DNA from 3 places in the Endozoicomonas sp. ALB091 genome. Region 3 is predicted to be linked to each of the others. Evidence: predicted binding sites of a transcription regulator. Region 3 holds the regulator's gene; each other region holds the start of a gene.
The links. Region 3 encodes FNR, which switches genes on or off when oxygen is low (the NO sensors DNR and NnrR bind a similar motif). Its sites were predicted from a motif close to TTGATNTANATCAA; they were not measured.

Region 1: a site for FNR is predicted at 1,192-1,205, ahead of pflB (formate C-acetyltransferase). Genes of this name have one in related genera too.
Region 2: a site for FNR is predicted at 1,233-1,246, ahead of ACO6UX_RS12345 (FeoA family protein). Genes of this name have one in related genera too.

Annotation. Positions count from the first base shown of each region.
Region 1 is NZ_JBLYNQ010000003.1:739,486-741,762, forward strand. It holds gene pflB (formate C-acetyltransferase) at 1-1,105, opposite strand, end outside; gene ACO6UX_RS06175 (hypothetical protein) at 1,769-2,227, shown strand.
Region 2 is NZ_JBLYNQ010000007.1:13,607-15,883, forward strand. It holds gene feoB (Fe(2+) transporter permease subunit FeoB) at 1-763, opposite strand, end outside; gene ACO6UX_RS12345 (FeoA family protein) at 760-993, opposite strand; gene ACO6UX_RS12350 (glyceraldehyde-3-phosphate dehydrogenase) at 1,374-2,277, opposite strand, start outside.
Region 3 is NZ_JBLYNQ010000017.1:21,363-23,639, forward strand. It holds gene ACO6UX_RS24055 (adenine phosphoribosyltransferase) at 33-590, opposite strand; gene fnr (fumarate/nitrate reduction transcriptional regulator Fnr) at 670-1,422, opposite strand; gene hemN (oxygen-independent coproporphyrinogen III oxidase) at 1,936-2,277, opposite strand, start outside.

The DNA.
Region 1 (2,277 bases), on a different contig from region 3:
CTGGTGATGGTCCCATGGTGTACATGGTGTTCAGGAGGCGGAAAGAGTTTTTGGTAACCAGTGTACGACCATCAAGGCCCATACCACCGATAGCCTCAGTAGCCCAGATCGGGTCGCCAGAGAACAGCTGATCGTATTCAGGAGTACGCAGGAAGCGAACCATACGCAACTTCATTACGTAGTGATCGATCAGTTCCTGGGCATCCGTTTCAGTGATTCTGCCTGCTTCCAGGTCACGCTGGATATAGATATCCAGGAAGGTAGCCGTACGTCCCAGAGACATGGCCGCACCATTCTGGGACTTAACCGCAGCCAGGTAACCAAAGTACGTCCACTGAACAGCTTCACGGGCAGAGGCAGCAGGGTTACCGAGATCGCAACCGTATTTGGCCCCCATCTCCTTGATCTGCATCAGCGCCTTGATCTGCTCCATGACCTCTTCACGCAGCTGGATGGTACGCTCAAGATCCTCGCCGGAAGTCAGCGCCGCATCCAGAGACTTGTGCTGGGCTTTCTTGTCAACAATCAGACGATCAATACCGTACAGAGCGATTCGGCGGTAGTCACCAATAATACGTCCACGGCCATAAGCATCTGGCAAACCGGTAATTATGCCAGACTTACGACAGTTGCGAATGTCCGCAGTGTAAACATCGAAAACACCGGAGTTGTGCGTCTTGCGATATTCAGTGAAGATTTTGCTAACCATGTCATCCAGTTTACGGCCATAAACTTCACAGGAAGTTTCAACCATACGAATGCCACCGTTGGCGATGATGCCACGCTTCAGCGGCTTATCGGTCTGCAGACCAACAATGGTTTCCAGATCTTTATTGATGTAGCCAGCGTCGTGAGAAGTAATAGTGGATGGCAGATCGGTATCGAAATCCAGGGGGGCGTGAGTGCGGTTCTCTTCTCTGATGCCTTCCATAACATCAGCCCACAGTTTGTCTGTCGCTTCAGTGGAACCGGCCAGGAAGGAACTGTCACCCTCGTAAGGGGTGTAGTTTTTCTGGATAAAGTCACGAACGTTGATGCTTTCAGACCAGTCGCCGGAAGTGAATCCTTCCCATGCTGCTGGCAGTTCGCTGGTGGTTACAGTCATACTAAGAGGCTCCTGATAGGTTGGAGAATTCTTTGGGGATGCTGCTCCGGGTCAGTCAGACTGCATTGATTGGCGGCGACACCAACTTGATCTGCATCAATGAAAGTAAATCATTGTCGGCTTATCGTTTGCCTATCTTGCGGGGACGCAGACATTGCGATAACACATCATCACAAAAATCATCACATCTATGTGGTCATACCGCAGGTGTAAAACTGGCCAACCCGGTGAATAAGAAATAATTTCAGTCAAATTAACGTATATACGACAATTCTGCCATCAGTGTTAATACCTACCGGCTATAAAAAAACATAAACACATTTCCACAGGAATTAACAAAAAAAGATATCCTCTTATATTTTATTAACTATCCCTTGATTAGCAAAAATTAGTTATTACCAATAGTCCAAAATTCAAAAAAATTATGAAATCAAGCAACGATCTATTTTTATGAATGCTAGTCTTTGTTTCTGTTAATTCTATTTCGTTTCGTTTTTCAAAACAATTAACGACACTAACATTATACTGTTAACGTTTGTTGCCGTTTATTCAGAGAGTTTTAAGTAGTGTTACCTATTCATACCGAAAATGGGTTTGTCTAACATCGTCAACCAAATAAAGACATTTTATCCGTTTCTGGGAGAGGATGAACAGGAGGTAGTTATGAGCAAATATATTTACACAACCATTTATGAGCAGTTCACCGGCCTGAAGCCACCTGAGCCAAAAGACCACAAGCCACGTCGCCGTAGAGGCTACGGTCACCCTTATCGTATGCGCCTGAATATGCAGGAAGGTTCTGTCCAGAACAGTGAACTGCTGTCTGACCGGGACTCAGAAAGAGACCTGTATGAACAGACGCCTGTTTCCGTTTTTCAGCCATCGGTTACCAAGCAGCCTGTCCGCAGGTTTTCATCCGGTGGTCAAAGCTATCGCAGTGGTAACAGCGTTGGTAACAACAGCGCCATCAGCGGCACTATGAACTGCAGGCCTGCTGCGCCTGAAGACCGCCATAGCAGCGCCGAGCCCAAGGTAACCTACAAAAAGCGCCGCCAGTACGGGCCTTCAGGCTTCGGTATTGGCTCAATGAGCAGAGACGGCAACGACAACTCTGATTATTGAATACCCGTTTTATATTGATTGTTTTTGAATACTGACACTACCAGCCAGGC
Region 2 (2,277 bases), on a different contig from region 3:
GTCGACTGGCCAGAATAATATCCAGCTCTTCCTCAAGGGCAGCCTCAATGATATGACGCTGCCGGGTAGCCTCATTGACCACCTGCCAGGTCAGTTCCGGCAGAGGCACAGTGTCACCTTCCAGTAACTTCAGGGCATACCAGCGTCGGGACAGCGGACTATCAAGATTCACAGACGCTTCAAGAGTCGCTTCAATAACGGCAATGGCCTGTTCCAGCTGTTCACCAAGGTTCAATGGTGGGGCTACGGAGATACCATTATTCAGAAAATCATTAATATTTTGTAAAAAGGCTTTGATATTGCCTGACTTGCTGGCAACCAGGGACAGCACCGGACAGCCGAGTTCCTCAGCCAGCTTGTCAATATCAATGTCCATGCCCTTTTCCCTGGCAACGTCCATCATATTGAGCACAACGATGACCGGAGCACCCATATCCAGCAGTTGAGTGGTCAGGTACAGATTTCTTTCGATATTTGAAGCATCAAGAATATTGATAATTAAATCAGCTTCACGCTTCAGGATATAATCCCGCGCCACTTTTTCATCAAGAGAAACGTCACTGTCAACCACATCAAGACAGTAGGTTCCTGGCAGATCAACCACTTCTATGGCGTTATCAGCAAAGGTATAAAAACCACTGCGTTTTTCCACAGTAACGCCTGGCCAGTTACCAACCCGCTGCCGGGCACCGGTCAGCGCGTTAAACAGCGTTGTCTTACCACAGTTAGGATTTCCGACAATTGCAACAACGTGTTTTTTCATGTTCTGGAAACCTCTACAACAGCGGCTTCATCCTTTCGAATCGATAATTGAAAGCCCCTGACTTCCAACTGGATTGGGTCCCCCAATGGCGCAACACGACAAACCGTGAACCGGGTTCCGGGCGTCAGGCCCATTGCCAGCAATTTCCGCCGGTAAGCACTGCCAGCATCCGCAAAAGCGGTTACCCGGCCACATTCACCGGTTTTCAGTTCACCCAATGTCACCTTCATGTACATCTTCTCCACAGGCATCATAAAGTCAGTTTTGTACGCGTTTTTTCTGCAAAGCAGGTAATAACTCGCAAAAATGACCCAGATATTTGCACCTAAATCATCTGCCAGGGCCAGAACCTGTTTTTTGTCGGGGTTTTAGTGTGGAATGGTTGCTGCCTGACAAAATGTCAATTGATCTGAATATATACGCAAATGAGAATGGTTACAATTTAGAGGACGACCAATCTCACTCATTGTTGACCCATATCAATGTTCGCAGGTCGTAATGGTAAATCGGGATAAGATATGAAAAAGGCAGGATCTACAGAGTGACTGATTAGCCGAACCACTAATCAGTCACTCTGTGAAGTGTTCATCACTACTGACAAACGAGTGTTTTATGGAACCGACGGGTACATCGCACCAGACATAAACTGAAGTATCCGGTTGACCTGACAGCTGTAACCGAACTCATTGTCATACCAGACATAAAGCACACAGCGTTTGCCGTCAACAATAGTGGCTTGCCCATCCACAACGCCAGCTCGACGGCTACCCACAAAATCACTGGAAACTGCTTCAACAGAGGTGACGTAATCCACCTGTTTCTGAAGGCTGGAATACAGTGAGGTCTCCCTGATAAAGCGATTAAGCTCTTCAACGGTGGTGGCCTTGTCCAGGGACAGGTTAAGGATGGCCAGGGAAACATTCGGGGTCGGCACCCGAATAGCATTCCCCGTCAACTTACCTTCAAGTTCAGGCAACGCCTTGGCAACGGCTTTCGCTGCCCCGGTTTCGGTAATGACCATATTCAGTGCAGCGCTGCGTCCACGACGCTCACCCTTGTGGTAATTATCAATCAGATTCTGGTCATTGGTGTAAGAGTGAACCGTCTCTACATGACCGTGTTCAACACCAAACTCATCATTAATGGCCTTCAGCACCGGTGTGATCGCGTTAGTGGTACAGGAGGCGGCGGAAAGAATCTGATCTTCCGGCTCAATATCGTTATGATTTACCCCATAAACAATATTCTTGATATCCCCTTTTCCCGGTGCTGTCAGCAGGACCCTGGATACTCCCTTTGATTGCAAATGCAGGCTCAATCCCTCTTTATCACGCCATTTACCGGTGTTGTCGACAATCACGGCATTGTTAATGCCATACCGGGTGTAATCGATGGAATCCGGGCTGCTGGAATAAATGACCTGAATGGCCACACCGTTGGCATAGATAACCTTATTCTCTTCATCAACAGATATAGTGCCCTGGAAAGAGCCATGAACCGAGTCGCGACGCAAC
Region 3 (2,277 bases):
ATCATCCCTGAAATTCTGAACTGAGGGTGGTTTTACTCACCGGCAAAATTGCACAGGGCATAGGTTGGAATGCCCGCCGCATTGAGTCTGTCAGCGCCCTTGAGGTCTGGCAGATTGATGATAGCTGCAGCTTCCAGTGTGCTGGCTCCTGCTTGTCGAATCAACTGATCCCCAGCCAGCAGTGTGCCTCCGGTGGCGATAAGGTCATCCACTAACAGAATTTTTTCACCGGCCTTAATGGTGTCTTCATGCATTTCCAGTACGGCTTTGCCATATTCAAGGTCATACTCGACACTGAGGGTTTTGCCTGGCAGTTTGCCTTTCTTGCGAAACAGTGCCAGCGGCTTGTTCATGATATAGGACAGTGTCGAGCCAAGCAGGAAACCGCGGGCATCAAGCGCGCCAATGCGATCAAAAGTCTGGTTCTCATAACGCTGAACCATGACATCCACGGCCTTACGCCAGGCTTCCGGGTTTTCAAACAGTGTGGTGATATCCCGAAACAGGATGCCTTCATGGGGCCAGTCCGCGATGGTTCTGATTTGCGTTCGCAGATATTCCTGAACGGATGAACATTCGTTTGTATGCATGGGAGGGAGCATGCCGCTGTCAGTCAATGGATAAAAAGGAAGAAGCCACCTCAAAGGGTAGCTTCTTTAGAGGATAAAGTCAGGCGTTGGTAGCAATCGGTTCCAGTGTTTTTCCCCCGGCCAGGGCACAGAGTTCAACCGAGTTGCGAATTTCGATTTCCTTGCCCACGGCGGAGATCAGGCCGTTTTTCTGGAATCGGGTAAATACACGACTAACCGTTTCTACCGCCAGACCCAGGTAGTTCCCCATCTCATTTCTCGACATGGACAGACGGAACGACTGGGAAGAAAAACCCCGGCGACGAAAACGGCTGGCCAGGTTAATCAGGAAGGTGGCAATACGTTCATCGGCGTTTTTCTTGGACAGCAGCATCATCATTTGCTGGTCTTCACGGATACGCTTGCTCATCAGGCGCATCAGATGTCGGCGCAATTCCGGGAATTGATCGGAAAGGGTTTCCAGTTGCTCAAAAGGAATCTCGCAGATCATGGTGGTTTCCATCGCCTGGGCCGACACCGGATAGGTATCCGTATCCATACCGCTCAGGCCAAGAATTTCGCTGGGCAGGTAAAATCCGGTGATTTGTTCCTCACCTTCATTGGTCGCTGTGTAGGTTTTGAGAGCCCCTGAGCGAACAGCAAAGACACTGGTAAAGGGGTCACCTTCCAGAAACAGGTGTTCGCCTTTTTTCAAAGGACGCCCACGCTTGATAATGTGATCCAGCTGATCGATATCCTTAATGCTCAGTGCCAGTGGCAGGCACAGTGAGCTGAGGCTGCAGTCTCTGCAGGCCACATGGCTCGGCTGTCGGACGTTGGGCTTTGACGTCATTGAGAGGCCTCAAAGTCGTATTTGGCGAAATTCGACACTGTTTATGGAAAACCAAGTGTATGAAAAGTGTTACCGGAGTGTAAATCAGGTATGTACGCAACCGGGCAGACCCAGGGTAGGGGTTTGGTGCTGCTTCAGCAATGCGTCATAAACTGCGGTGGTTCCGGTGAGCTCTCATCTGCCGTGTCATCTATCAAGCTCAGGGCTGACCCTGATCATGGTATGGTCATGGCTCCTGGTGGTTGTGTGTCTTTATCCCTGAAAATCAATCTGACATTGTCTTATGTCACAGGATTAAATTTTCGTTCGTGGTATTTAACGGACATGGCAGATTTTGCACTTATGTTTCAAGTAAATCAATGTGATAGTGGTGGCAAGTCGTCGTCAGTTTCAGTTTTTTTCTGATAAACCGGTGAGCTGCAGAGAGGTTTCGGTTCTGTGCGGGATGATCAGTCGTTGTCGGTACTGGCGGGAGAGGGGCTCCGGAGCCTGGTGATTGCTCCGGAGTGTTACTCAGATAACCTTTGAGAAGAGCGTCTTCTCTTTCATCTCCGGTTGATGGAGATAGTGGTCGAACTGCATACAGATGTTACGGATCAGCAGTGTTCCCTTTGGCAGTACTTCCAGCAAGCCATCGCTATTGAGACTGATCAGGCCGTCTGCCCTCATCGGCTCCAGCCTTGCCAGCTCATCCCGGAAGTAATCCCTGAATTGAATATCAAACCGCTGTTCAATATCGCTGAAGTTCAGTTTGAAGTGGCAGATCAGCTGGGTAATCACTGCCTGGCGGACTTTGTCATCAGCGGTCATCTTCAGGCCGCGAACCACTGGCAACTGCTGTTCATTGATCATTGC